Linked DNA regions of Caballeronia sp. LZ062. The protein of the gene in region 1 interacts with the protein of each later gene in a pairwise test. Links are inferred from orthologs where the notes say so. Each region holds a gene or a part of one and is shown on either strand. Other genes may lie near its edges.

Region 1 (9,867 bases):
GATACGCAATCTCGTTGTCGAAGACGATGCCTTCGGTCTGCGCGATATCGCCAGGAATCAGCTCTGCGATGGGCGTGAGCGAGGTTTCGTCTTCGTAGCGCATGGGCAGATGCAGCACGAGGTCGATGTCCGATTTGAGCCCGAGTTTGGCGAGTTTGTCCGCGGTCTTGACGACGGGCTTTGCCTTCTTCGCCGCGTCGTCGCCGGTTTTCGCGCGCTTCGCCGCGGGCGCGGCGGCGAGCCCGGCGCCAGGCTCGGCGCTCGCGGGCGCATCGGCCGGGGAGGACAGGCGACGGTCGGACAAGGGCATCTAATCTCTTCGCAAGTACAATGTGAGGTTTGTTCGGCGCTGACGTCTATTTCAGCTTCGTTCGCACGACTTCAAGCCATGTTCACGCTTTCCGATTTCGATTTTAATCTGCCGCCGGAGCTGATCGCGCAAAGCGCGCTCGCCGAGCGCAGCGCGAGCCGCCTGCTCGAAGTGGACAACCGCACCGCGCCCGCCACGCTGACCGACCGGCGTTTCTCCGAACTGCCGGAGCTGATCGAGCCGGGCGACTTGCTCGTCTTCAACGATACCAAAGTCCTGAAGGCGCGGTTCTTCGGCCAGAAGGCCAGTGGCGGGCGCGTGGAAGTGCTGATCGAGCGCCTGACCGGTGCGACCACCGCGCTCGCCCAGATTCGCGCGAGCAAGAGTCCGACGGCGGGCAGCAGCATCAAGCTCGCGGACGCATTCGACGTGACCGTCGGCGAGCGCGTGGAGCCGTTCTACACGCTGCACTTTCCGGCCGATTGCCTGACGCTCATCGAGCAATACGGGCGCTTGCCGCTGCCGCCGTATATCGAGCACGACGCCGACGCCTACGACGAATCGCGCTACCAGACCGTCTATGCGGCCAACCCCGGCGCGGTGGCCGCGCCCACGGCGGGCCTGCATTTCGACGACGCCCTCTTTGCCCGGCTCGATGCGGGCGGCGTCGAACGCGCGACGCTTACGCTGCACGTCGGCGCGGGCACGTTCCAGCCGGTGCGCGTCGACAACATCGCCGAGCACAAGATGCATAGCGAGTGGTACGCGCTGCCGCAGCCGCTCGTGGATCGCATCGCAGCGGTCAAGGCGCGCGGCAACCGCGTGATCGCCGTCGGCACAACGTCCATGCGCGCGCTCGAAGCCGCCGCGCGCGATGCCGCCGAGGCCGGCCGACCGCTTGCCGCGACCAGCGCGGAAACCGATATCTTCATCACGCCGGGCTACGAGTTCCGCATCGTCGACCGGCTGATCACCAACTTCCATCTGCCGAAATCGACGCTGATGATGCTCGTCTCGGCGTTTGCCGGCATGGAGACGATCCGCGAGGCGTACCGTCACGCGATCGAGGCGCGTTACCGCTTTTTCAGCTACGGCGACGCGATGCTGCTCACGCGCGCCTGATTTTTCAACCCGACGCGCCGGACTGTTCTCCGGTAGCACAGGAATCGACATGACCGAGAATCACACTCCGCCGGACAACGGCCTGAAGTTCGAACTGCTGACGACCGACGGGCAGGCGCGCCGCGGCCGCCTCACGCTGAATCACGGCGTCATCGAGACGCCGATTTTCATGCCGGTCGGCACGTACGGCACCGTGAAAGCGATCCAGCCGCGCGAACTCGAAGAAATTCGCGCTCAGATCATTCTCGGCAACACGTTTCACCTTTGGTTGCGCCCAGGACTTGAGACGATCGGCGCCCACGGCGGGCTGCATCGCTTCATGGGCTGGAACCGGCCGATTCTCACCGATTCCGGCGGCTTTCAGGTGTTTTCGCTCGGCGATCTGCGCAAGATCACCGAAGATGGCGTCACGTTCGCGTCGCCGATCAATGGCGACCGGCTGTTCCTCTCGCCCGAAGTGTCGATGCAGATCCAGAAGGTGCTGAACTCGGACATCGTCATGCAGTTCGACGAATGCACGCCGTACGCGACCAACGGCGTGCCGACTTCGCACAAGGAAGCCGCCGACTCCATGCGCATGTCGATGCGCTGGGCGAAGCGTTCCGTCGACGAATTCACGCGGCTCGGCAATCCGAACGCGCTCTTCGGCATCGTGCAGGGCGGCATGTTCGAAGACCTGCGCGACGAATCGCTGGCAGGACTCTCCGACATCGGCTTTCACGGCTTCGCGATCGGCGGGCTGTCGGTCGGCGAGCCGAAGGAAGACATGATGCGCGTTCTGAACCACATCGGGCCGAAACTGCCTGCCGACAAGCCGCATTATCTGATGGGCGTCGGCACGCCGGAGGATCTCGTGGCAGGCGTGGCGGCGGGCGTCGACATGTTCGATTGCGTGATGCCCACGCGCAATGCGCGCAACGGCTGGCTATTCACGCGCTTCGGCGATCTGAAGATCAAGAACGCGACCCATAAGAATTCCATGAAACCGCTCGACGAAAGCTGCGGCTGCTACACGTGCCGTAACTTCACGCGGGCGTATCTGCATCATCTGCATCGCGTGGGCGAGATTCTCGGCGCGCAACTCAACACCATCCACAACCTGCACTACTACCTGCAATTGATCGGCGAAGTGCGCGAGTCGATTGAAAATCACTCGTTCGACGCGTTCCGCAAGACGTTCGCCGAAAACCGCGCGCGCGGGGTCGATTGAGCGAACGCCGGTCGCGGCCCGGCCGGCATTACAATAAGCTTTCTATCGCTCGCCGAAACGCCTTGCGCGCGGGCCTAACGGCTTGATGCCAAAGCGCATTCCGGCGTCTTGCCGGCATGGGCGAGTGGTAGAATGTCGGGCTAATTTCTGAGCCGGTCTTCAAATCGCAATTTCGCAGTATTTTCGACGTATAACGGAGAGACCAACGTGTCGTTCATTTCGAATGCCTTTGCACAAGGCGCCACCGCGGGCAGCGCGGAATCGAGTCTGATGAGCTTTCTGCCGCTGATCCTGATGTTCGCGGTGCTGTACTTCATCATGATCCGTCCGCAAATGAAGCGTCAGAAGGAGCATCGCAACATGCTGGCCGCCATGGCCAAGGGCGACGAAGTGGTGACCAACGGCGGTATCGTCGGCAAGGTGACGAAGGTGTCGGAAGCGTATGTCGGCGTGGAAATCGCCGAAGGCACGGAAATCACCGTGCAGAAGGCCTCCGTCACGACTATTCTCCCGAAGGGCACCATCAAGTCGCTGTAAGGCCAGATCCTTTCGCGTCCGGCGCGGCCTCGCTCCGAGCCCTCCGAGTCACACGAGTCACTCAAGCGGCTCGTCGCGCATAACGCCGGACGCCCTCTCCCCCGAAGCCAACTTTCTGTTCGGCCATCTCCATGAATCGTTATCCCCTTTGGAAGTATGTCGTGATGCTGGTGGCGCTCGTCATCGGTCTCGTGTACACGCTTCCCAATTTCTTCGGCGAAGCGCCCGCCGTGCAGGTGTCGAGCGGCAAGGCGACCGTCAAGCTGGATTCGTCCACGCTCGCGAATGTGGAAGGCGCGCTCGCCGCGAGCCACATCACGGCGGACGAAGTCACGTTCGACAATTCGCAGGCCAACGCGAACATTCGCGTACGCCTGAAGGACACCGACACGCAGTTGCGCGTGAAGGACCTGCTGACGAAAACGCTGAACAGCGACCCGACCGATCCGCAATACATCGTCGCGCTGAATTTGCAGAGCGCCTCGCCGCGCTGGCTGACGGCGCTGCACGCGCTGCCGATGTACCTCGGTCTCGACTTGCGCGGCGGCGTGCACTTCCTGCTTCAGGTGGACATGGCCGGCGCGCTGAACAAAAAGCTCGATTCCGACGCAGCCGACGCCCGCACGTATCTGCGCGATCGCAATATTCGCGATGGCGGCGTGAATCGCGTGGGGCAATCGGTCGTCGTGAATTTTTCGGATCAGGCGGTCGCGGACAACGCGCGCAACCTGCTTTCGACGGGCGTTTCCGAGCTCCAATGGACGACGCGCCAGAGCGGCGACGGCGTTCAGGTGGTCGGCACGTTCTCGGCGGGCACGCAGAAGACGGTCGAAGACGGCGCGCTCAAGCAGAACATCACGACGCTGCATAACCGGGTGAATGAACTCGGCGTCGCGGAGCCGGTGATTCAGCAACAAGGCGCGGACCGCATCGTGGTCGAGCTGCCGGGCGTGCAGGACACGGCGAAGGCCAAGGACATCATCGGCCGCACGGCGACGCTCGAAGCGCGCCTTGCCGACCCGGTGAACACCTACGCCTCGAGTCCGAACGATGCCGTTCCCCCCGGCGACGAAGCGTTCAAGCAAGGCGACCGCACCGTGTTCCTGCGCAAGCAGGTTATTTTCACCGGCGACCGCATCATCGACGCCTCGGCGGGCTTCGACGATCACCAGCGTCCGTCCGTGAACATCCGTCTCGATTCGGCCGGCGGGCGCGCAGTGGGCTCGGTCTCGCGCGACAACATCGGCAAGCCGATGGCGATGGTGCTGTTCGAGAAGGGCAAGGGCGAAGTGCTGACGGTCGCGACCATCCAGTCCGAACTCGGCGACCGCTTCCAGATCACCGGCCAGCCGACGCCGCAAGCCGCCACCGATCTCGCGCTGCTCCTGCGCGCCGGCTCGCTCGCGGCGCCGATGGACATCATCGAGGAACGCACGGTCGGCCCGAGCCTCGGCGCGGACAACATCAAGAAGGGCTTCGATTCGGTCACGTACGGTTTTGCCGCGATCGCCGTCTTCATGATCGTGTACTACCTGCTGTTCGGCCTGATCTCGATGCTCTCGCTGTCGGTGAATCTGCTGCTGCTCGTCGCGATTCTCTCGATGCTGCAGGCCACGCTGACGCTGCCGGGTATCGCTGCTATCGCGCTCGCGCTCGGTATGGCGATCGACGCGAACGTGCTGATCAACGAGCGTATCCGCGAAGAACTGCGCAACGGCGCGCCGCCGCAGACCGCGATTCAGGAAGGCTTCAAGCACGCGTGGGCGACGATTCTCGATTCGAACGTCACCACGCTGATCGCCGGTCTCGCGCTGCTCGCGTTCGGTTCCGGCCCGGTGCGCGGCTTCGCGGTCGTGCACTGTATCGGCATTCTGACGTCGATGTTCTCGGCCGTGTTCTTCTCGCGCGGTCTCGTGAACCTGTGGTATGGCGGCAAGAAGAAGCTGAAGTCGCTGGCTATCGGTCAGGTGTGGCGTCCGGAAGGCGCAAGTGCCGAATCCGCCGCTGCGGCTTATCTCGCCGCGCAGCACGGTGACGAAGCAGTCGTCGAGGAAGTCGTCCCGGCCGCCCGCAGCAAGGCCAAGGCGCGCGCCGCCGCGCCGCGCGCAAGCGCTCAGACGGCCGCGCCCACCGGCAAGCCGACCGTGCGCCGCCGCTCGGGCCCCGGCATCGATCAACAGAAACCGGGCCAGTCGCACTGAAGCCCTGAGCCCCGGAGAGACGAAACATGGAATTCTTCCGCATTCGCCGCGACTTGCCGCTGATGCAGCGCGCGTTGATCTTCAACGCGATCTCGCTCATCACGTTCCTCGCGGCTGTCTTTTTCCTCGTGCATCGCGGGCTGCATCTGTCGGTCGAGTTCACCGGCGGCACGGTCATCGAAGTGCAGTATCCGCAGGCCGTGCCGCTCGAACCGGTGCGCGCCACCATGGCGAAGCTCGGTTACGGCGACGCGCAAGTGCAGAACTTCGGCACCTCGCGCGACGTGCTGATCCGCCTGCCGCTCAAGCAGGGCTTGACGTCCGCCCAGCAGAGCGATCAGGTGATGAGCGCGCTCAAGTCGAACGACGCGCAAGTCAGCTTGCAGCGCGTGGAGTTCGTCGGGCCGCAGGTCGGCAAGGAACTCGTGACCAACGGCCTCGCCGCGCTGGCATGCGTGGTGATCGGCATCGTGATCTACCTGTCGTTCCGCTTCGAATGGAAGTACGCGGTGGCGGGCATCATCGCGAACCTGCACGACGTGGTGATTATTCTCGGATTCTTCGCCTACTTCCAGTGGGAGTTCTCGCTCTCGGTGCTGGCGGCGATTCTCGCGGTGCTCGGCTATTCGGTGAACGAGTCGGTGGTTATCTTCGACCGGATTCGCGAAACGTTCCGCAAGCAGCGCAAGATGACGGTGATCGAAGTCATCAACCACGCGATCACGAGCACGATGTCGCGGACCATCATCACGCACGGCTGTACCGAAATGATGGTGCTCTCGATGTTCTTCTTCGGCGGTCCGACGCTGCACTACTTCGCGCTGGCGCTGACCGTGGGTATTCTGTTCGGTATCTATTCGTCGGTGTTCGTTGCCGCCGCGCTCGCCATGTGGTTCGGCGTCAAGCGTGAAGACCTGATCAAGGAAAAGAAGGACAAGTACGACCCGAACGACCCGAACGCGGGCGCTCAGGTTTAACGCTTCTTTCGCAGCGCAGAAGCAAAAAGGGCCGGTCTCGATGACCGGCCCTTTTCTTTTTCTCGCGCAATCCGTCGAGACTTACTGCTTCACGCCTTCAGCCTGGATATGCAGCACCGTCTTCAGGCTGAAACCGTACGACTTGCCGTAGTCCATCCCGAAGTCGCCGCGATCGAAGGTCCCCGTCGCTTCCGTGCCGCAGACTTCCTTCTTCATCATCGGGTTCACGAAGCACTTGAAGCTCTCGATCTTGAGATTCAGCGGCTTTGTCACGCCGTGCATCGTCAGCGTGCCGACGACTTCCGACGGCTTGTCACCGTCGAACTTGATCGACGTGCCCTTGTAGACGGCCGTCGGGTACTTGGCGGCATCGAAGAATTCGGGCTTTTGCAGATGCTCGTCGAGCTTCGCGTTGCCCGTGTTGATCGACGACACGTCGATGGTCACGTCCACCGTGCCGGTCTTCGCCGCGCGGTCGAGCACCACGGTGCCGCTGGTCTTGTTGAACTTGCCGCGCCACGTCGACACGCCGCCGAAGTGGTCCGCCTCGAAGCTCGGATACGTGTGGTTCGGGTCGAGCTGATACGTGTCAGCGGCCATCGCGCTGAAGGACAGGCCGGCTGCGAGCATGCCGGCGGCGATCATCGAAAGCTTGTTCAAGTGCTTCTCCTGACTGATTGAGTGTTGATTTACGTTGTTGAACGAAACGGCCGCCGCTTACTTCTTCGCGGCGACGATATGAAACTTGATGACGACGTCGTCCGCGACCACCGACGTGTCCTTCCACTCGCCCGTGCCCACGTCGAATTGCGTGCGCTTGATCGGCAGCGAGCCGTCGAAGGTTTCGGTCGCGCCCTGCTGCGTGATGGTGACCGGCACCGTCACCGTCTGCGACTTGCCCTTGATCGTGATCTTGCCCGTCACCTTGTACTGATTGCCGCCCGCAGGCGCAATCGCGCTGGAAACGAACGTGGCGGTCGGATACGTCGCGCTGTCGAACCATTCCTTGCCGCGCACCTGCTTGTTGTAGTCGGCGTCGCCGAGATCGTAGCTGCCGGTGTCGATGGTGATGTTCGCGCTGCCTGCCGCAGGCTTCGCGGGATCGAATGAAATCTGCGCGTTGAACTTGTTGAACTTGCCGTCGGTGGGCACGTTCATCTGCTTGGACGTGGCGATGACCGAGCTCTTCGCCATATCGACCTGTGCCTGTGCGCCCGCTGCCGTGGCGAGCGATGCTGCGGCCACTGCCGCCAGCATCCATCCATTGAGTTTCAGTTTCATGTGAGCCTTTTTTATTGATTCGACGAGCAACCGGTATTGGAAATCAAAAGCATGCTGGAACCAACAGCGCGCCGGAAACGCCTTGCCAACGACGAGGAAACCATCGCAGCTCGCACCGCGCTTTATCTGATGAACGGCAGCATGCGGCCGAGCAAGCCGTCGCGATCCACGAAATGATGTTTGAGCGCCGCGAGCACATGCATCGCGACGAGCACCAGCAGCCCGTAGTTCAGCGCCACATGAACGATGCGCAGCGTGGCCTTCAGCGCCTTGTCCGGCCCGATGAGGGTCGGCAGCGGCAGCACGCCGAGGTACACCACCTGTAAGCCCGCCGCCGAACTGTAGAGATAGCCGGAGGCGGGAATCACGATCATCAACACATACAACAACGCGTGCGTCACGTGCGCCGCGCCCTGCTGCCAGCGCGGCATGCCGGCCGGCATGGACGGCGCGCGATGCGTGAAGCGCCAGACGAGCCGCAGCGCCGCCAGCACGAACACGGTCACGCCGATCCACTTGTGCCATGAAAAATACTTGAGCTTGGTCGGCGTGAAACCGGGGATATCGGTCATGATCCAGCCGAGGTAAAACCCGCCGACGATCAAAAGCGCGATCACCCAGTGAAAAGCGATCGCCGTCGCGCCGTATCGCTCAGCCGGTTTTGCCTGCGAGATGCCAACACTGCTGTTCATGATGCCGATGTCCTAAATATCTGTGATGTGCGTCGGCGCGATCCATTTCTGACCGATGCATGCGCCGCCATGCTACCCGAACAGCGGCAAATTGCCACCGTGCGCGCACACGACCTTGAAACGCTCCGAGGCAACACTGGCGGGGCTTTGCGTCATTCTGCGCCCGATGTACCGCGTTCATGCAACGAACTATTTCGCCCATGCAACGGTCGATGCTCCCCGCAATAATGCCCTCGCGAACGCGGCCCGAATTGAACGTAAATGCAGGCGCATTTATTCCGCTAGGAGTCTTATCGTCGCATGGCATCCGTGTTTGATACCATGCTGCTGCTACCGTGCGCGCTGGCTCGGGACTTGCTCTTACTGCCCCGGGCCGACCTTGCGGCGCCATACGAACACGCATGAGAAGGCCCGGCATCGACTATGAATGTGAACGATTCAGAAGAACTGATCGCATGTCACGAATGCGACGCGCTCTTCACGAAGCGCGCGCTTCCCGAGCACAGCAGCGCGAATTGTGCGCGTTGCGGCGCGCGGCTCTATCGCGCCATCACACCGAATCTCGACCGTATCTGCGCGACGACGCTCGCCGCGCTCATCACCTTCGTCATCGCGCAGGCGTTTCCCATCGTCGAACTCGATGCGAACGGCATCACGTCGCAGACGACGCTCATCGGCGCAATCATCGCGCTGTGGGGCGAGCACATGGAAGTCGTCGCGGTGCTCGTGTTCTGCGCGACCATCTTGTTTCCGCTCTGCGAGCTCACCGCCCTGCTCTATGTGCTGATGCCCGTGCGCGCCGGCTACGTGCCGCCGGGCTTTCACGTCACGTTGCGCGCCATTCAGTTCGTGCGGCCGTGGGGCATGATCGAGGTGTTCATGCTGGGCGTGCTCGTCACGCTCGTGAAGATGCTGAGCGTCGCGCGCGTGATTCCCGAAGCCGCCCTCTTCGCATTCGGCGCGCTCACGCTGATGGTGGCGGTCGTCGTCAGTTTCGATCCGCGCTCGCTGTGGGATATTGCGAGCAATCTTCCGCGGCGCGGGCGCGCGCGCGCCGTGGCGTCCATGAGGCAGAAATCGTGACCGACACCCCGCGCAACGCGGCCTCGCAAGAGCCCGGCGCCCAACCGCCCACGCTCTTCACGACGGCCTCGCGCGAGGGCGTCGTCGGGTGCCACGCGTGCGGTCTCGTGCAGCCGCTCGCGCGCACGGTCGAAAAGCAGCGCTGCACGCGCTGCGGCGCGGCCGTTCACCGGCGCAATCCGGACAGCATCGCGCGGACGTGGGCGCTGCTCATCAGCGCGGCGATCCTCTACATTCCCGCGAACGTGTTTCCGATGCTGCACACGTCGTCCATTCTCGGCTCGGAGGACGACACCATCATGAGCGGCGTCGCGCTGTTCTGGAGCGATGGCGACTATCCGCTCGCGGCCGTCATTTTCATTGCGAGCATTCTGGTGCCGATGCTCAAGCTCCTTTCGCTCGCGTTTCTGGTCGTGAGCGTACAGCGGCGCTCGACGTGGCGCCCGCGCCAGCG
Region 2 (9,955 bases), 750 kb from region 1 along the record:
GCCCTGCTTCGTGAGCAGTTCCATCATCACGTAGACCTGCTTGGCGCCGATGGCGAGGTCCATCGCGCCGCCGACAGCCGGAATCGCGTCGGGCGCGCCGGTGTGCCAGTTCGCGAGATCGCCTTTCGCCGAGACCTGAAACGCGCCCAGCACGCAGAAGTCGAGATGGCCCCCGCGCATCATCGCGAACGAATCCGCGTGATGGAAGAACGCGCCGCCCGTGAGCAGCGTCACGTGCTGCTTGCCGGCGTTGATGAGTTCGTCGTCCTCTTCGCCTTTGGCGGGCGCCGGGCCCATGCCGAGCAGACCGTTTTCGCTGTGCAGGAAGATCTCGCGGTCAGCCGCGAGATGATTGGCGACGAGCGTCGGCACGCCGATGCCCAGATTCACATATGCGCCTTCGGGAATGTCCGCGGCCACGCGCTTGGCCATTTCGTCACGAGTCAGTTTCTTCATGGCATCTATCCTTATGCAGCTTCGGCGGCGAGTTCGGCTTGATGAACCGCTTGCGGCACTTCCACGACGCGCTGCACGAAGATGCCCGGCGTCACAATGTTTTCGGGGTCCAGTTCGCCGAGCGGCACGACCTTCGACACCTGCACGATGGCCGTCTTCGCGGCGCTCGCCATGATCGGCCCAAAGTTGCGCGCTGTTTTACGATAGACCAGATTGCCCCAGCGGTCGCCCTTGAACGCTTTGATCAACGCGAAGTCCGCGTGCAGCGGCGATTCGAGCACGTAGTGCTTGCCGTCGATTTCGCGCGTTTCCTTGCCTTCCGCGAGCTTCGTGCCGTAGCCCGTCGGCGTGAAGAAGCCGCCGATGCCCGCGCCCGCCGCGCGGATGCGCTCGGCGAGATTGCCCTGCGGCACCAGTTCCAGTTCGATCTCGCCAGCGCGGTAGAGCGCGTCGAAGACATGCGAATCCGTCTGCCGCGGAAACGAGCAGATGATCTTGCGCACGCGCTTGGCCTTCAGGAGCGCAGCCAGCCCGGTATCGCCGTTGCCCGCATTGTTGTTCACGATGGTGAGCTCGCGCGCGCCCTGCTCGATGAGCGCGTCGATCAGTTCGGACGGCATGCCCGCCGTGCCGAATCCGCCGATCATGATGGTCGCTCCGTCATGAACATCCGCGACTGCGGACGCGAGCGATTCGAAAATCTTGTTGATCATTGCCGTTCTTCTCCGGTCCCGTTCCGGGCGGGCGAACACTGCGCCTGCTTTGGAACATCGGGTTTACCTGCGCCTCAGCGACGCTTGCGTGAGCATGTTCGATATGCGAACATGGATTCGTTTAGCGAACAACTGAATGGTAGTCCCGCGTTCGTTGCAGTGTCAACGAAACCTGTGCGATTCGCGGGTTTGTACGGAGCCTGCGCCGTCGAGAATGTCATGAACAAGCATCCAACGCCCTCTTTTGATACCGACGTGCAGGACGCGCCGTCGCGTCCCGGCGATGCGTACGTGCAGTCGTTCGCGCGCGGCCTGGCCGTCATTCGTTCGTTCGATGTCAACCGCCCTGCGCAAACGCTCACCGATGTCGCCGCCGCCACGGGCCTCACGCGCGCTGGCGCGCGGCGCATTCTGCTTACGTTGCAGTCGCTCGGTTACGTGGAAGCCGATGGCCGGCTCTTCCAACTGACGCCGAAAATTCTCGATCTCGGGTTCGCCTATCTCACCTCCATGCCGTTCTGGAATCTGGCCGAGCCCGTCATGGAGGATCTCGTCGAGCAGGTTCACGAGAGCTGTTCGGCGGCCGTGCTGAACGGCGCGGAAATCGTCTATGTGCTGCGCGTGCCGACGCACAAGATCATCACGCAGAATCTGTCTATCGGCAGCCGTCTGCCCGCGTTCTGCACGTCGATGGGCCGCGTGCTGCTTTCGGCGCTCGACGACGCGCGGCTCGACGCGGTGCTCGACGCCAGCCACATCGTCGCGAGAACACCGCACACGATCACCGACCGCAATGCGTTGAAAGACGCGATCGCGCTGGTGCGCCGTCAGGGCTGGGCGATCGTCGATCAGGAACTGGAGGAAGGGCTGATTTCGATGTCCGCGCCGATCCGCGACCGGCAAGGCCGCGTGATCGCGGCGCTCAATATCAGCGGCAACGCGCAGCGCAAGAACGCGAAGCAAATGGTGAAGGCGTTTCTCGACCCGCTGCAAACCGCGGCGCAGCGCGTGTCCGAACTGGTCGCGCGACGCGGCTGACGGCGGCCTGCCGTCCACAACCATGAACGACCTCGACCTGAACCTGATCCCGTTTCTCGTCGCCATCGAGGAGACGCGCAACGTGAGCCGAGCGGCCGAGCGGCTCGGCGTGAGTCAGCCGCGCGTATCGACGGCGCTCGGGCGGTTACGCGAGTACTTCAACGATCCGCTTTTCGTGCGCACGTCGCGCGGCATGGAACCGACGCCGCGCGCGCTCGCGCTCGTGCCCGCGGCGCGCGAGGCGCTGAGCCGCATCGAGCGCGGCCTGCTCGACACGCAGCACTTCGATCCTTCTTCGAGCACCGACACGTTCGCCATCGCGCTCTCGGATGTCGGCGAGATCGTGTTTCTGCCGCGTCTGTTGCAGGCGTTCGCGAAGGAAGCGCCGCACGCGAATTTGCGCTCGGTGTCGGCATCGCACGGGGAAGTCGAGCGCGGGTTGGCGTCCGGTGACATCGATCTCGCCGTCGGTTATTTCCCCGATCTGCACGGCAACAATTTCTTCCAGCAGCGGCTGTTTTCGCACCGCTTCATTTGTCTCATGCGGCGCGATCATCCGTTTGCGAATGCGCCGCTCACGCTGGAACGCTTCGTCGAATGCGGACACGCGGTCGTGCGCGCCGAAGGACGCAGCCAGGAAATCCTTGAGAATTATCTCGACAAGGAGCGCGTGCGGCGGCGCGCCGTGCTGGAGACGCCGCACTTCATGAGCCTGCCGTTCATCCTCTCGCGCACCGATCTCATTGCGACGGTGCCGCATGCGATCGGCTTCGCTTACGTGGCCGAACATGCGTCGATCACGCTCGCCGAGCCGCCGCTCGCGCTGCCGCGCTTCGATCTCAAGCAGCACTGGCATCGCAAGTATCACAACGATCCGCGCACGACGTGGCTGCGCGGCGTCGTCGCCTCGCTTTTCAACGACGCGCTCGATGAATGGCCGAAGTGATCCGGCTAACATCACGGCTTTGCTTTCCCACGGAATCTGACCGATGGATGCGCTCACCAGCCTGCGCGTGTTTCGCGAAGTGGTCGAAGCCGGCAGCTTCGTGAAGGCGGCCGAGCGCCTCGATCTCTCGACGGCGATGACGAGCAAGCACGTCGCCAACCTCGAACGTCAACTCGGCGTGCGCCTGCTCAACCGTACGACACGGCACCTGAGTCTGACCGAAGCCGGCAGTGTGTATTACGAGCAGTGCCGCGAGGCGCTCGACATTTTGCAGGCGGCCGAAGCGGCGGTCGGTGCGCAGACCGCGAAGCCGCAGGGCGTGTTGAAGGTGACGGCGCCGGGCTGGTTCGCGAATCGCCGGTTCGCGGATCTGCTCGTCGCGTATCAGGCGCGTTATCCGGGCGTGCTCGTCGACTTGCGGCTGGAGAATCGCTTCGTCGATCTTGTCGAAGAAGGCTACGACATGGCGTTGCGCGTGACCTCGGAACCATCGCCTTCGTTGATCGTGCGGCCGCTATGCACAATGCCCTTCGTGCTGGCCGGCTCGCGCGCTTACCTGGCGCGTCACGGTGAGCCTCGCCATCCGGACGATATTGCGCGGCATCGCATGGTCTTGCCGACATACACCAACATCGAATCGGTGACGCTCACGGGACCGGACGGCGCAGTCACCGTCAAAAATCAAGCCGTGTTGAAAACAAACGACACTTCGATGGCGCTTCAACTCGTGAAGGCGGGTATCGGCCTCGCGTATTTTCCTTCCTGGATCGTGGAACCGGAACTCGCGTCGGGCGCGCTCGTGCGCGTGCTGCCGGGCTACGCGGCCTTTGCGCCAGCGGTCTACGCGGTCTACACGAGCCGGAAGTACATGACGACGAAGGTGCGCACGTTCATCGATTTCCTCTCCGAGTCGCTTGCGGACCGGCCAAACTGATTAGGAATACTCTTATTCAAGGGGAACGGGGCTGCGTGTGAAGATCGCGCCGGCGTCCGGTAGGCGGACTGCCGATTTCTTCAGCGCATGAGGCCATCCGCACATGGACTTTCCCTGGATTCCTTTGTTTTTCAACCTGTTATTGCTCGGCGTCGTGCTCTTCGCGTGCCGCACGGCCAATGCTGCCAACAAAACACTGAACTGGAACGGCGCATTGATCTACTTCGTCTTCTGCCTCTTGGCCATGGTGCTCGACTTCACACTGACGATGGTGTTTGCGTCGGCGAGCTTTCATGCGCATACGCAGTATGAAAGCGTGGGATCGCGCGGCGCATGGAGCACGCGCGTGGCGTGCTATCTCGTTCCTTGCGCGGTGTCGCTGGTGCTGGCGCTGCGGTTCCGGCAGCGGCAACGGGTTGCCAAACCGCGCGCCGCCGCGGTGGACGTGCCGATCAGTGACGGGTCGACCGCCGCAGCGTCGTGATGCATAGCCGCAGAAGTGGTTTCTTCGACGTTTGCCGCAAAAATCGCCGAAGCGGTTCTACTATTCGATTCGCTCTGATATACTTTCGCTCTTTCGGGGCGTAGCGCAGCCTGGTAGCGTACCTGCATGGGGTGCAGGTGGTCGGAGGTTCAAATCCTCTCGCCCCGACCAAATTTCAAAAGGCTCTCCGGCTTCTGGCCGGAGAGCCTTTTGTTCAATTCGGCTCCGGTCTCCGGCATTCGGCTAAGACTACGTTCTGCGTCGAGCACGTGTCTCCAAACTGTTGCGGCGCGCGAATTCGCTTGCTTAACAGCCACTTAAGCTCTAATGTTCAACTGACACATAAGGAGCGGCACCGCAATGCCTCTGTCCGCTTGCGCGCCTGTGGATCACAGGCGCGCCCAGCCCGATTACATCCCATCCTCGTTGCGAAGTGAGATCGCCGGACGGTTCGACGCGAGAAGTGCTGCGCGCGTGACGCGCTTCGGCCGCATCTATCCCGGCGGAAGCCGCTACGTTTGCGTCAGTGCGCCCGATAAGGAACGCGGCGGCTTCTACGCGCTCTACTTCTTCCACCATGGCGCGAACGACTGGCGCATTTATCCACCGCGCGGTATCGGGCCCAGCATCGTCTATTGGTCGGTCGCAGGCTCGGAAAAAAGCGTCAAGGCTGCCCCGGGCTAACGCCGCTTATCCTTTAGCGGCAAGCAGCACTTGTCCCGTGATCGGTTCGTCGATCGTGCGCTTATACGCTCTCGCCACGTCGACAGCGGGAATGCCGGCCGACGGATCCTTTCCCATGGACTGAAGCGTCTCGGCCACCCATCGCGGGCTTACCACGTTGACGCGCATCTTTCCCTGCAACTCCAGCGCCGCCGCGCGCGCGAATCCCTCAACACCCGCATTGACGATACTGACAGCTGCGCTGCCGACCATCGGCTGTTGCGCGAGCGTGCCGCTCGTCAACGTGATACAGCCGCCCTCGTCCACATGGCCGATTGCGCAGCGCACGAGGTTGACCTGGCCCATTAGCTTGTTGGCGAGACTAAACGCATAGTCGTCGTCGGAAAGCGCGTCGAGCGGCGCGAACTTCGCGGTCCCGCCGACGCACAGCACCGCGCCCACGTTGCCCACCTTCGAGTACATCGCCGCGATGCTCGCCTTGTCGGACAAATCGACAGGGACGTCCGAACCCTTGCGGCTCGCCGCGATGACTTCGTGCTCCGGTCCCAGAATCCGCGCGATCTCCGTACCCAGCAACCCGGTTGCGCCAACGATCAACACTCGCATAAGCCCTCCTGGAGAGGTCGAGAAAGAGACGCGACTATCGTACAGCCGACGTTGCATGCACGCTCGATACAAACGAAAAAGCCGCGATACGCGATCGCGGCTTTTTTTTTGTCCGGCGTGGCGCTCACCCGCCGAGCAAATCGATCACCTGCATGATCTCCTTGCGAAGCTGATCGACATCGACCGCCGGCTGCTGCGCTTGCGCGGCGCCGGGTGAATCCGCCGACATGGCATCGTCGCCGTTGGAGCGCCCTTGCGCATCCAGCCGATTGCGCGCGCCGTTGATCGTGAAGCCTTGCTCGTACAGCAGCTCCCGAATCCGCCGGATCAGCAAGACTTCGTGATGCTGATAATACCGGCGGTTACCGCGCCGCTTGACGGGCCTGAGCTGCGTAAACTCCTGTTCCCAATAGCGCAGCACGTGCGGCTTCACACCGCACAGTTCGCTGACTTCGCCAATCGTGAAATAACGCTTGGCCGGGATCGGAGGCAAGACGACTTTTTCCATCGTCGATCAACCATCGTGGTGAGTGATGTCGATGAAGCGCGGCGGTCGAACAGCGGGATGCGCCTGTCGGCGCGGGATGAACGTCAGCGAGTCAGACTCGTCTCCGCTCCCGTCTCGACCAGCGCCTTCAGCTTTTGACTCGCATGAAAAGTGACCACGCGCCGCGCCGCGATAGGAATGGCTTCGCCAGTCTTCGGGTTGCGCCCCGGACGCTGCGGCTTGTCGCGCAACTGGAAGTTGCCAAAGCCAGACAGCTTGACGCTGTCGCCGCTTTCCAGCGCGTCGCGGATGACCTCGAAGAACGCTTCGACCATGTCCTTCGCTTCGCGCTTGTTCAGACCGACGTGGTCGAACAGCATTTCGGCCAGTTCGGCTTTGGTGAGCGTTGGCGTGTCATTCGACAACGCGCCCGAAGTGGTGTTGTCGCGGGTCATGGCGCTACGCTGCGCCGAAAGAAGGGCTTCGAAATCACTCGAGTTCATTTGGTTCATATCGGTAAAACGGCCAATGCGATTGAGACGGAGGGGCCAACTGCAGGCTATCCGCGCAACCGCGCGCCGTGTACTCGAGCCAGGCGATCCACCAGCGTTTTGATGGCCGTGTCGACCGTTTCGTCCTGAAGCGTGCCGCCAGTATCTTGCAACGTTACACGGAAGGCAAGACTTTTCTCGTGCGCTCCCAAACCGCCGGAAGTGTTTGATTTTGGACGGAATTCGTCGAAAAGCGCAACCCTCGTGACGTGCTTGCACGCCGGCTCCGAACGGGCATTTTCAAGCTCGTCGAGAAGCGACTGCACGGGCACGTTCTGGTCCACGACGATGGCGATATCACGGCGCACGGGCGGGAATTTCGATACCTCGGACGGCGTCGGCAGCGCGCGTTCCATCAGCGCGTCGGCGTCGACTTCAAAGAGAATCGGCGCGTGCGGCAAGTCATACTTCTGCATCCAGCGCGGATGCAGTTCGCCGATCCAGCCGACCGCGCGCCCCGCGACCTCGATGCGCGCGCTGCGTCCCGGATGCAGCGCCGGATGCTCGGCCTTGACGAAGCGCGGCACGACCGGCGCGAAGAGCGCCTCGACATCGCCCTTCACGTCGAAGAAGTCGACTTGGCGCGACGCCACGCCCCACTGCTCTTCGAGCGCGGGACCATACGCGAGACCGCCGATGCGCTTCGGCTGCGCGAAGCCTTCCACGGTCAGTTCGCCCGCCTTCACCGACGGATCGCGCAGGAACACGCGCCCCGCTTCGAACACGCGGATACGCTCCGCACGCCGGTTCAGGTTGTAGCGCAGCACCTCGATCAGGCTGCCGAACAGCGTCGTGCGCATGACCGAAAGCTGGCTCGCGATCGGGTTGATGAGCCGCACCGGGTTGTCGTTGCCGGCCAAGTCCTTCTCCCACTCGGCGTCCACGAAACTGAAGTTGACCGTCTCCGAATAGTCACGCGCGGCAACTGCATCGCGCAGCACGTGAATCGAGCGGCGCGTTTCGTTCGTGCGCCGCATCTCGCTCGCGGCCACCGGCGGGCGAGCCGGGATTTTCTCGAAGCCGTAGATGCGCGCGACTTCCTCGATCAAGTCTTCCTCGATTTCGATATCGAAGCGATACGGCGGCGGCGTGACCTTGAAACTGTCGCCGTCACGCTCGAACGCGAGGTTCAGGCGCGTGAAGATTTGCGCAATCTCCTCCGCGCCGATCTCCACGCCGATGATGCGATGCGCGCGCTCGACGCGCATCCTCACCGGGCGACGCTCGGGCACGTTGAGGATCTGGTCGTCGACCGGACCGGCTTCGCCGCCGCAGATGTCGAGAATCAACTGCGAGATGCGTTCGATATGCTCGACGGTCGTCGAATAATCGACGCCGCGCTCGAAGCGGTGCGCCGCGTCCGTCGAGAAGTTGTACTTCCGCGCGCGGCCGCGAATGGCGTCCGGCCACCAGAAGGCGGCTTCAAGATAGATGTTCGTCGTATCCAGCGAGACGGCCGTGCTGTCGCCGCCCATGATGCCCGCGAGACTTTCCACTTGACGATCGTCCGCGATCACGCCGACGGTTTCATCCAGCTCGACGGTGTTGCCGTTCAGCAGCTTGAGCGATTCGCCCTTCTTGCCCCAACGCACTTCGATGCCGCCGTGAATCTTGTCGAGGTCGAACACGTGCGTCGGACGGCCGAGTTCGAGCATCACATAGTTCGAGATGTCGACGAGCGCGGAAATGCTGCGCTGGCCCGCGCGTTCGAGCCGCTCGACCATCCATTGCGGCGTCTTCGCGTGCGCGTTCACGCCACGGATCACGCGGCCGGAGAAGCGGCCGCACAAGTCGGGCGCCAGCACCTTGACTGGCAGCTTTTCGTCGAGCGTCGTCTTGACGGGCGGCATGTCGAGCGTCTTCAGCGGCGCGCCGGTGATGGCGGCGGTTTCGCGCGCGACGCCGAACACCGAGAGGCAATCCGCCTTGTTCGGCGTGAGCTTGATTTCGAAGACGGTGTCGTCAAGGTTAAGCGCTTCGCGGATGTCCTCGCCGACCTTCGCGTCCGCCGGAAGAATCAGCAAACCGCTATGGTCTTCAGACAGCTTCAGTTCGCGCGCCGAGCACAGCATGCCCTGGCTGTCGATGCCGCGCAGCTTCGTCGGCTTGATCGCGAACGGCTCGCCGCCTGCTTCGACGGGCGGCAACACCGCGCCGATCAGCGCGACCGGCACTTTGATGCCCGGCGACACATTCGGCGCGCCGCACACGATGTTCAACTGCTCGCCCGTGCCGGCATCGACCTGGCAGACGTTGAGCTTGTCCGCGTTCGGATGCTTCGCCACTTCCAGCACTTGCCCGACGACGATCTTCGCGGTCGGCGGCGCGACCGGGCGCAGGTCTTCGACTTCGAGACCGGCCATTGTCAGCGCGTGAGCGAGTTCGTCGGTCGAGAGCTTGGGATCGACGAAGCTACGGAGCCATGATTCGGGGAATTGCATGTGTGTCTACGTTCGAATGAGGTGGTGTCTCACGCCCGATCCACTGAAAAGACCGGGCGTCGCGGGCTGTGCGGCTTCAGGCGAACTGGCGCAGGAAACGCAGGTCGTTTTCGAAGAAGAGGCGCAGGTCCTGCACGCCGTAACGCAGCATGGTCAGACGCTCGAGGCCGCTACCGAACGCAAAACCGATATAGCGCTCCGGGTCCAGACCCATGTTGCGGATGACGGTCGGATGCACCTGACCCGAGCCGGAGATTTCAAGCCACTTGCCCGCGTTCTTGCCGTGCTCGAACATCATGTCGATTTCGGCGGACGGCTCCGTGAACGGGAAATACGACGGGCGGAAGCGCACGAGGATGTCGTCACGCTCGAAGAATTTCTTGAGGAAATCGGTGTAGACGCCTTTCAGGTCCGCGAAGCTGATGTTCTCCTCGATCCACAAGCCTTCAACCTGATTGAACATCGGCGAGTGCGTGGCGTCGCTGTCCACGCGATACGTGCGGCCCGGAACGATCACCTTGATCGGCGGCTTGTTCATGCGCGCGTAGCGCACCTGCATCGGGCTGGTGTGCGTGCGAAGCAAGAGCGGGCGCCCTTCGGCGTCCTTGCCATCGA

The links.
Region 2: the proteins of secD (region 1) and pheT interact in binary tests that used the Escherichia coli proteins (3 or more experiments, as listed by UniProt). The link is inferred for Caballeronia sp. LZ062 from one-to-one orthologs.

The regions. Positions count from the first base shown.
Region 1 is NZ_JARTWB010000002.1:2,145,124-2,154,990, forward strand. The notes cover bases 2,901-5,845. They hold secD (protein translocase subunit SecD), read left to right. Parts: upstream 2,901-3,310; coding sequence 3,311-5,380; downstream 5,381-5,845. Other genes in these bases: yajC (preprotein translocase subunit YajC), read left to right, coding at 2,901-3,179; secF (protein translocase subunit SecF), read left to right, coding at 5,407-5,845. Also shown: ATP-dependent DNA helicase RecG, read right to left, coding at 1-310; tRNA preQ1(34) S-adenosylmethionine ribosyltransferase-isomerase QueA, read left to right, coding at 389-1,432; tRNA guanosine(34) transglycosylase Tgt, read left to right, coding at 1,482-2,642; more of yajC, read left to right, coding at 2,850-2,900; more of secF, read left to right, coding at 5,846-6,357; P9239_RS16030 (YceI family protein), read right to left, coding at 6,439-7,002; P9239_RS16035 (YceI family protein), read right to left, coding at 7,075-7,638; P9239_RS16040 (cytochrome b), read right to left, coding at 7,761-8,330; P9239_RS16045 (paraquat-inducible protein A), read left to right, coding at 8,754-9,413; P9239_RS16050 (paraquat-inducible protein A), read left to right, coding at 9,410-9,867. UniProt on the Escherichia coli protein: Part of the Sec protein translocase complex. Interacts with the SecYEG preprotein conducting channel. SecDF uses the proton motive force (PMF) to complete protein translocation after the ATP-dependent function of SecA.
Region 2 is NZ_JARTWB010000002.1:1,388,720-1,398,674, forward strand. The notes cover bases 6,625-9,657. They hold pheT (phenylalanine--tRNA ligase subunit beta), read right to left. Parts: upstream 9,341-9,657; coding sequence 6,908-9,340; downstream 6,625-6,907. Other genes in these bases: P9239_RS12635 (integration host factor subunit alpha), read right to left, coding at 6,625-6,860; pheS (phenylalanine--tRNA ligase subunit alpha), read right to left, coding at 9,417-9,657. Also shown: P9239_RS12585 (3-oxoacid CoA-transferase subunit B), read right to left, coding at 1-456; P9239_RS12590 (3-oxoacid CoA-transferase subunit A), read right to left, coding at 468-1,169; P9239_RS12595 (IclR family transcriptional regulator), read left to right, coding at 1,389-2,207; P9239_RS12600 (LysR family transcriptional regulator), read left to right, coding at 2,230-3,153; P9239_RS12605 (LysR family transcriptional regulator), read left to right, coding at 3,197-4,087; P9239_RS12610 (hypothetical protein), read left to right, coding at 4,191-4,571; P9239_RS12620 (hypothetical protein), read left to right, coding at 5,046-5,255; P9239_RS12625 (short chain dehydrogenase), read right to left, coding at 5,262-5,861; P9239_RS12630 (MerR family transcriptional regulator), read right to left, coding at 5,986-6,369; more of P9239_RS12635, read right to left, coding at 6,453-6,624; more of pheS, read right to left, coding at 9,658-9,955.